2 regions of the Caproicibacter sp. genome follow, and region 2 is predicted to be linked to the other one. Evidence: riboswitches for the same ligand, from Rfam matches in the RefSeq annotation. Region 2 holds a riboswitch; the other holds the start of a gene.
What was found. Region 2 has a riboswitch for thiamine pyrophosphate ahead of thiW (energy coupling factor transporter S component ThiW). Riboswitches for the same ligand answer to the same signal wherever they lie in the genome.
Positions count from the first base shown of each region.

Region 1: another riboswitch for thiamine pyrophosphate. It lies ahead of thiD (bifunctional hydroxymethylpyrimidine kinase/phosphomethylpyrimidine kinase); the one in region 2 lies ahead of thiW (energy coupling factor transporter S component ThiW).

Region 1 covers NZ_JBJKOP010000036.1:244,332-247,740, reverse strand. Annotated here, with positions in the region: gene thiC (phosphomethylpyrimidine synthase ThiC) at 1-1,126, opposite strand, end outside; gene thiD (bifunctional hydroxymethylpyrimidine kinase/phosphomethylpyrimidine kinase) at 1,123-1,917, opposite strand; TPP riboswitch at 2,012-2,110, opposite strand; TPP riboswitch at 2,146-2,243, opposite strand; gene ACLQ3M_RS10360 (ABC transporter permease) at 3,067-3,409, shown strand, end outside.
Region 2 covers NZ_JBJKOP010000008.1:48,084-51,492, forward strand. Annotated here, with positions in the region: gene ACLQ3M_RS01055 (ATP-binding cassette domain-containing protein) at 1-449, shown strand, start outside; gene ACLQ3M_RS01060 (ABC transporter permease) at 446-1,306, shown strand; gene thiW (energy coupling factor transporter S component ThiW) at 1,381-1,881, opposite strand; TPP riboswitch at 1,957-2,066, opposite strand; gene ACLQ3M_RS01070 (P-II family nitrogen regulator) at 2,200-2,523, opposite strand; gene gpmI (2,3-bisphosphoglycerate-independent phosphoglycerate mutase) at 2,757-3,409, opposite strand, start outside.

The DNA.
Region 1 (3,409 bases), on a different contig from region 2:
CCATTGCCATTTGACTGTCGCGCTCCCGCGCGTTGGGGATTCCCTTTGCAACATCCGCGGCGTGCGCCGCGATCAGACTTGCGACGATTCCCTCTTTCACATCGTCCAGATCCGGCAGGCGCAAGTGTTCCGCCGGAGTCACATAACAGAGAAAATCAGCACCCGCGCAAGCGGCGATCGCCCCCCCGATCGCCGCCGTAATGTGGTCGTAGCCGGGTGCGATATCCGTTACCAACGGCCCGAGAACATAGAACGGCGCACCGTGGCACAGGCGTTTTTCCAGCGCCATGTTGGCGGCGATTTCGTTGATGGCCATGTGGCCCGGGCCTTCCACAAGCACCTGTACGTCCTTTTCCCAGGCACGCTCGGTCAAATGGCCGATTTCAATCAGTTCGGCGATCTGCCCGGCGTCGGTGCTGTCATCCAGGCAGCCCGGCCTTAACGCGTCACCGAGTGAGATCGTCACATCGTATTCGCGCAGGATATCAAGAACCTCGTCATAATATTCAAAAAACGGATTTTCATTTCCCGTCATTTTCATCCACGCGAAGAGCAGCGAACCGCCCCGGGAAACAATATTCATCTTTCTCCCCTGCCTGCGGAACGATTCGACCGCCCGCCGGTTGATGCCGGCATGAATCGTCATGAAATCCACGCCCTCCTTTGCGTGCGCCTCAACCACTTTCAAAAAATCCTGAGCGGTGATTTCCAACAGGTCCTTTTCAAGGTATCCGACCGCGTCATAAACGGGAACCGTGCCGATCATCGCCGGGGACTCCGCAATCAGCTTCCGGCGGAATTCCCGGGTTTTTCCGTAATTGCTCAAGTCCATGATCGCCTGAGCGCCGAACCGGGCCGCAAGCTCCGCTTTTTGCAGTTCAACCGCGTAATTTTTGCAGTCGCCCGAAACTCCAAGATTTACATTGATTTTTGTCGAAAGCCCCTCCCCGACTCCTTCCGGGGAAAGCGCCGTATGGCCGATATTCGCCGGAATCACAACGCGTCCCGAAGCGACCTTTGCCAAAAGTTTTTCCGGTTCCAGGTTCTCTTTTTCGGCGACCGTTTTTAATTCTTTCGTTATAATTCCTTTTTTGGCTGCTTCCATCTGTGTTTTGTAATCTCTCATTCTCTGATCCCTTTCATGAAGTAAAAATGATTGGTTGGTCCGTGGCCTTTTCCAATCGACAGCGCATGCTCGATCGCCCCGGTCACATATTCCTTCGCCGCGCGGACCGCTTCCGGTACGTTTTGGCCCAGCGCCAGATTGGCCGCTATGGCGGAGGACAGCGTGCATCCCGTGCCGTGCGTGTTTTTTGTTTCGATTCTTTTGTGTGTAAAGGTGTAAAACCGACTGCCGTCAAACAGCAGGTCCTCCGCTTCACCGGAAAGATGCCCCCCTTTCATCAGGATATTTTCCGCGCCCATTTGAAACATCAGCTTTGCGGCAGCACGGCGATCCTCCGGTGAAACAATTTTCCTTCCGATCATGGCCTCCGCTTCCGGTATATTCGGCGTCAAAACGCAGGCCAGAGGAAGAATCTCCTCTTTCAGGGTCCGGAGCGCCTCCGGCTGCATCAGGGCACAGCCTCCTTTTGCCAGCATCACAGGGTCGACAACCACCCCGCGCGGCCGGTATTGCTTCAGCTTCCGCGCGACAGTACGCATCTGCTCCGAGCCGGAAAGCATCCCGATTTTTACGCCGTCAACCGCAATATCCTCAAATACTGCGTCAATCTGGTCTGCAACCGTGGACGGCGCCATGTCGCAGATCGAAATCACACGCTCCGTATTTTCCGCGACGACGGACACAATTACGCTCATACCAAACGTACCGTGCGCGGCAAAGGTTTTCAGATCCGCCTGTATTCCGGCTCCACCGCTGCAATCGGAGCCCGCTATCGTCAGAAGATTTTTCATTCGGTTCCCTCCTTTTCCTAATCACGTCTAAATTTGGATTCTGGGTTTAAAAAACGGGTTTCCGTCAAACAAAAATAACCCACCGAAACCGGCGGGTTATTTTCTCCTTGCTCCCTACAACAGCGTTAACTGACAGGTTCAAAGGGTCAGGTTTTACCTTCTCAACTCGAAATGAGTCCCCCCGCGATATTCAATTAAAAAAGCGCCCGCCAAAAGAGGCGAACGCCGATCAAACAATTTCACGTTCCCTACTCCGGTGTTAACCGACAGGTTCAAAGGGTCAGGTTTTACCTTCTCAACTCGGATGAGTTCCCCCGTTTTCAATTTATTATATCTTTTTCCAAGTTTTCTGTCAATTTAATTTTTATTAAAGTTTATACACTGCAAATTTAATAAATGTTTTTGATATATTCAGATTTTTTTGGAATACATTGCCATGTTCAAACTTCTTCTGATCATGAACATAAAATAAACGCCCATTTAATCGCAAAGGCGATAGGCTTTTCTTTTTCCAGCAAAATAAAATCTTAGCCGCTTTGTAAAACGACTGTTTAAAACTTCCAGCGATCATTGAATATTCTTTCATTCTTGCTGAAATTATTCAAAATGGGACAATATGAAGGCGGTTTTGGTTTGAATTTCTCCTTGACAATCAAAGGATGTTAAACTATACTTTTATTTAAATTCATAAATTGCTTTTAGCATCAGGCATTTTTAAACTTTCATGAAGTGAATTCGGTAAGATTCAAAGAATCAAATTACTTAATTAAACCTGGAAAGTGATCAAAAGACCGGAGGGAATTTACCCTCTCTAAAAGAAGCATAACGGTATGGGTTTTCAGTAGCCAAGCAATTCCGTACATTAGTATTGAAGCTAAAATTAGATATCTTGCCTATTGCGACTTAAAATGTCAGTTCTCATACATTTGGAACGGTTGGCCGTTACATTATGCACATAATGCATTCGACATGCTCGAAAAATTCACACATCGGGCATTTTCGGTGCGTTTTTATAAAAATTCTAGCGATGAATATTTATTAATTACTGCAATATTCTAGCAATGAAGATTTATTAAAGCGGCGGGCGCATTCAACGAGGAATGTACCTGCCGTTTCTAATAAATAAAAGGAAAAAAGGGGGATATTATTTTGGGAGCATATGCCATTAAACGAATCGGTTATGCCTTACTAACAATTTTGTTCATATCTATCATCACATTTACTTTGATGAATTTGATACCGGGCGGGCCATTTCTGAGTGAAAAGAATATTCCGCCGGAAACCGTAAAGGCACTGAACGTAAAATATGGACTTGACAAGCCTCTTCCCCAGCAGTATCTGACTTACATGGGAAAGCTGGTCACGGGCGATTTAGGGGACTCGTTAAAACAAAAAGGCCGTTCCGCAGATGATATTATCTTCTCGGCCTTCCCGATTTCGGCTAAGCTTGGCGGCATTTCCATTTTGGTTGCGGTCATTCTGGGGGTCTTTA
Region 2 (3,409 bases):
TTCTGTTTCTCGACGAGCCCACGACCGGGCTCGACCCGCAGTCCAGAAGGAATATCTGGGAAACCGTGCGAAAGCTGCAGACGGAAACCGGGCTGACCGTCTTTTTGACGACGCATTACATGGAAGAAGCGGCTGAATCCGACTATGTCATTGTGATCGACCATGGGGAAGCAGCCGCCAGGGGCACGCCGGCGGAACTGAAATCACAGTATGCCGGCGACACGCTTCAAATAAGTGCAAAAAAGGAAAAAGAACTTCGTGACGCGCTGCAAGAAATGAAAGCGGACTTTACCGCTTCCGGTGGAAAAGTAATCGTAAAGCTTTCGGATACCGTAAGCGCGATTCCGGTGTTAACACGCTGTGAACCGTTTATCAGCAGCTTTGAAGTGCTGCAGGGTACGATGGACGAGGCATTCATCGGCATCACCGGAAAGGAGCTGAGAGAATGAACGTTTTAATCAGACGGAATGTAAAGCTTTATTTTCGCGACAGAAGCGCGGTTTTCTTTTCCCTTCTGGCGGTCATCATTATCATCGGTCTGTATGCGCTTTTTCTGGGCGGTGTGTGGATTCCGAGCTCGCTCAAGGGAATTCCTTCGGTGGATTATCTGATGAACAGCTGGCTGATGGCGGGACTTCTGTCCGTTGTATCCGTGACGACGACCATGGGAGCCTTCGGAATTATGATCGACGACAAAACGCGCAGAATCGACCGGGACTTTTTCGCTTCTCCGGTGAAGCGGAGCGGGATCGCGGCGGGATATATCGGAAGCTCGTTTTTGATCGGCGTAATCATGTCGCTGATTACAGCCGTTTTAGCGGAACTTTATATCACCTCGAAAGGCGGGGGATGGCTCCCTGCGGTAAGTCTGCTCCGGGTATTCGGCCTGATTCTGCTCGCGACTCTGACGAATACCTCCATGGTATGCTTTTTGGTATCTTTCTTTAACAGTCAAAACTCATTTGGAACGGCAAGCACCGTAATCGGGACTCTGATCGGATTTTTGACAGGCATTTATCTTCCCATAGGGGAACTTCCCGCCTCGGTGCAGACGGTGATCAAGCTGTTTCCACCCTCTCATGCGGCGCTTTTGTTTCGTCAGGTGATGGTGGAGGCCCCGATGAAAACGGCCTTTGCGGGGGCTCCGTATGATATGGTGCGGGAATTCAAGGAATATATGGGCATAGAGTTTTCCGTGGGGGGACAGGAGCTTGCGCCATGGGTCAGTGCCGTGGTCCTGCTGGTTTCCGCAGTCGTTTTTTACGGATTGTCGGTTCTTAATCTCTCCAGAAAGAAGAAAGACTAAGAGCTTTTTTCAGAGAAAAATGAATCGGACAATTCCGTTTCTTGTCTGCCCTGAACGGAAAACGGCTGCCTAAATTAGAAATGATGAGAATGGGCCAGATCGAACAGTTTTGTCCGCTCAAGAATTTTCAGCAGCACGACGGAAATAGCAGAACCAATTAAAGAGCTGACCATAAACGGCAGAACATAAGTGAAAAGGGCCGCCGGAGCCGACAGAAGATAAGCGGCGACGGGGTATGCGGCCAGCGCCCCCAGGATTCCCGTTCCCGCGACTTCCCCCAAATAGGCGGCGGACAGCTTGTGAAAACGATGATAAAGCAGTCCGCTGCAAAGCGCGCCGATCATACTGCCCGGGAATGCCAGAAAGCTCCCCGTACCCAGCATGACGCGAAGCAGGGAGGTAATAAACGCCATTGCGACGGCATAAGCCGGGCCGAGCATGACCGCGGCGAGCACGTTGAGCAGCGACTGAATCGGGTAGCATTTTGCAAGGCCGGTCGGAATATAAAAGGCGGATAAAACAACGCCAAGTGCGGCAAACAGTCCGGTCAATACGATTTTTCTCAAGTCTTTCATTAAAATCCCCTTCCAATCTTTCAATCATGGTAAAAAAGAAAGCGGGACATGCCGAAAAGGCATATCCCGCTTTCTTCGTAACGGAAATAAAGTCCCTTCGTTGGCATTATCCAAATCAGGTTAACGGGTCGAAGTTCGCGCTAACTTCCTCTCAGCCTGTATCACAAGCTCCCTGCTTTTGATTCAATTTTCATAGATTGTACTCTTGACGGATGGAGATGTCAACCGGCTTTCACTTGAAAATGAATGCGGAGCCGTTTTAAAAGGCTCCACGTATTTCTGCTTATGATGAAATTCGGTTTGAGAAAGCTCAGTCCGTCAAATTGCGTCGTCTCCGCTTTCACCGGTTCTAATGCGAACCGCCTCTTCCACAGGGAATACGAATATCTTTCCGTCTCCGATTTCTCCCGTTTTAACGGCCTCACAGATTTTAGAAATCAGTTCGGTTACGATCTCGTCGTGCACAACCGTTTCCACCTTGACCTTCGGGAGAAGGTTCAGATTATAAACGGTTCCGTGGTAAACTTCTTTCATGCCCTTTTGGTTTCCGCATCCGGAGGTCATCGTGACCGTCATGCCATAAATGCAAAGGTTGTTGAGAACGGCCTTTACCTCTTCCAGCTTTTCCGGGCGGATAATCATTTCGATCTTTTTCGTAACCTCATCCCCTTGTCAGATTTTTTGTATGAAGAAAATCTTATCTGATTTCATTATATCGTTAAGTTCTTCCGAGTCAATACAAGAGGAGATAAAACGAGGAAAATAAACCCCACGGTATTTGAAGAGATCGAATCCCGGATGTTTTACCATACAGGAAAAAGAAAAGAGGATCACCCGTGAAAGGGTCATCCTCTTGTTTTCACAACGATCTTAATTTATTCGATGATGCTTTTTCCTGTCATTTCAGGCGGCTGCGGGAGCCCCAGAATTTTCAGCATCGTCGGGGCAATGTCCGCCAGGCGACCGCCGGAGCGCAGCTTGCACGGATAACCGACAACGCAGAACGGAACCGGGTTTGTCGAATGCGCGGTGAAGGGCGAGCCGTCGGGCTCCTCCATCTGCTCGGCGTTTCCGTGGTCCGCCGTAATCAGAGCAACGCCGTTCATTTCCCGAATCGCTTCGATCACGCGGCCGACGCAGGAATCCACGGCTTCCACGGCGGCTTTCGCCGCGTCGAAAATTCCGGTGTGGCCAACCATATCGCAGTTCGCGAAATTTAAAATAATCACATCGTATTTGCCGCTGCGAATCCGTTCCACCAGAGCGTCCGTCACCTCGTACGCGCTCATCTCCGGTTTCAGATCGTAAGTCGCGACTTTAGGAGAATTAATTAACACACGGTCTTCTCCGGGAGTCACGGTTTCCACGCCGCCGTTGAAGAAAAACGTCACATGGGCGTACTTTTCCGTTTCAGCGATGCGCAGCTGCGTCTTTCCGTTATGGCTGATGACTTCCGCCAGCGTGTTTTTCAGCTGCTGGGGGCGGAAGGCGACTTCGACATTCGGAATCGTGGCGTCGTACTGCGTCA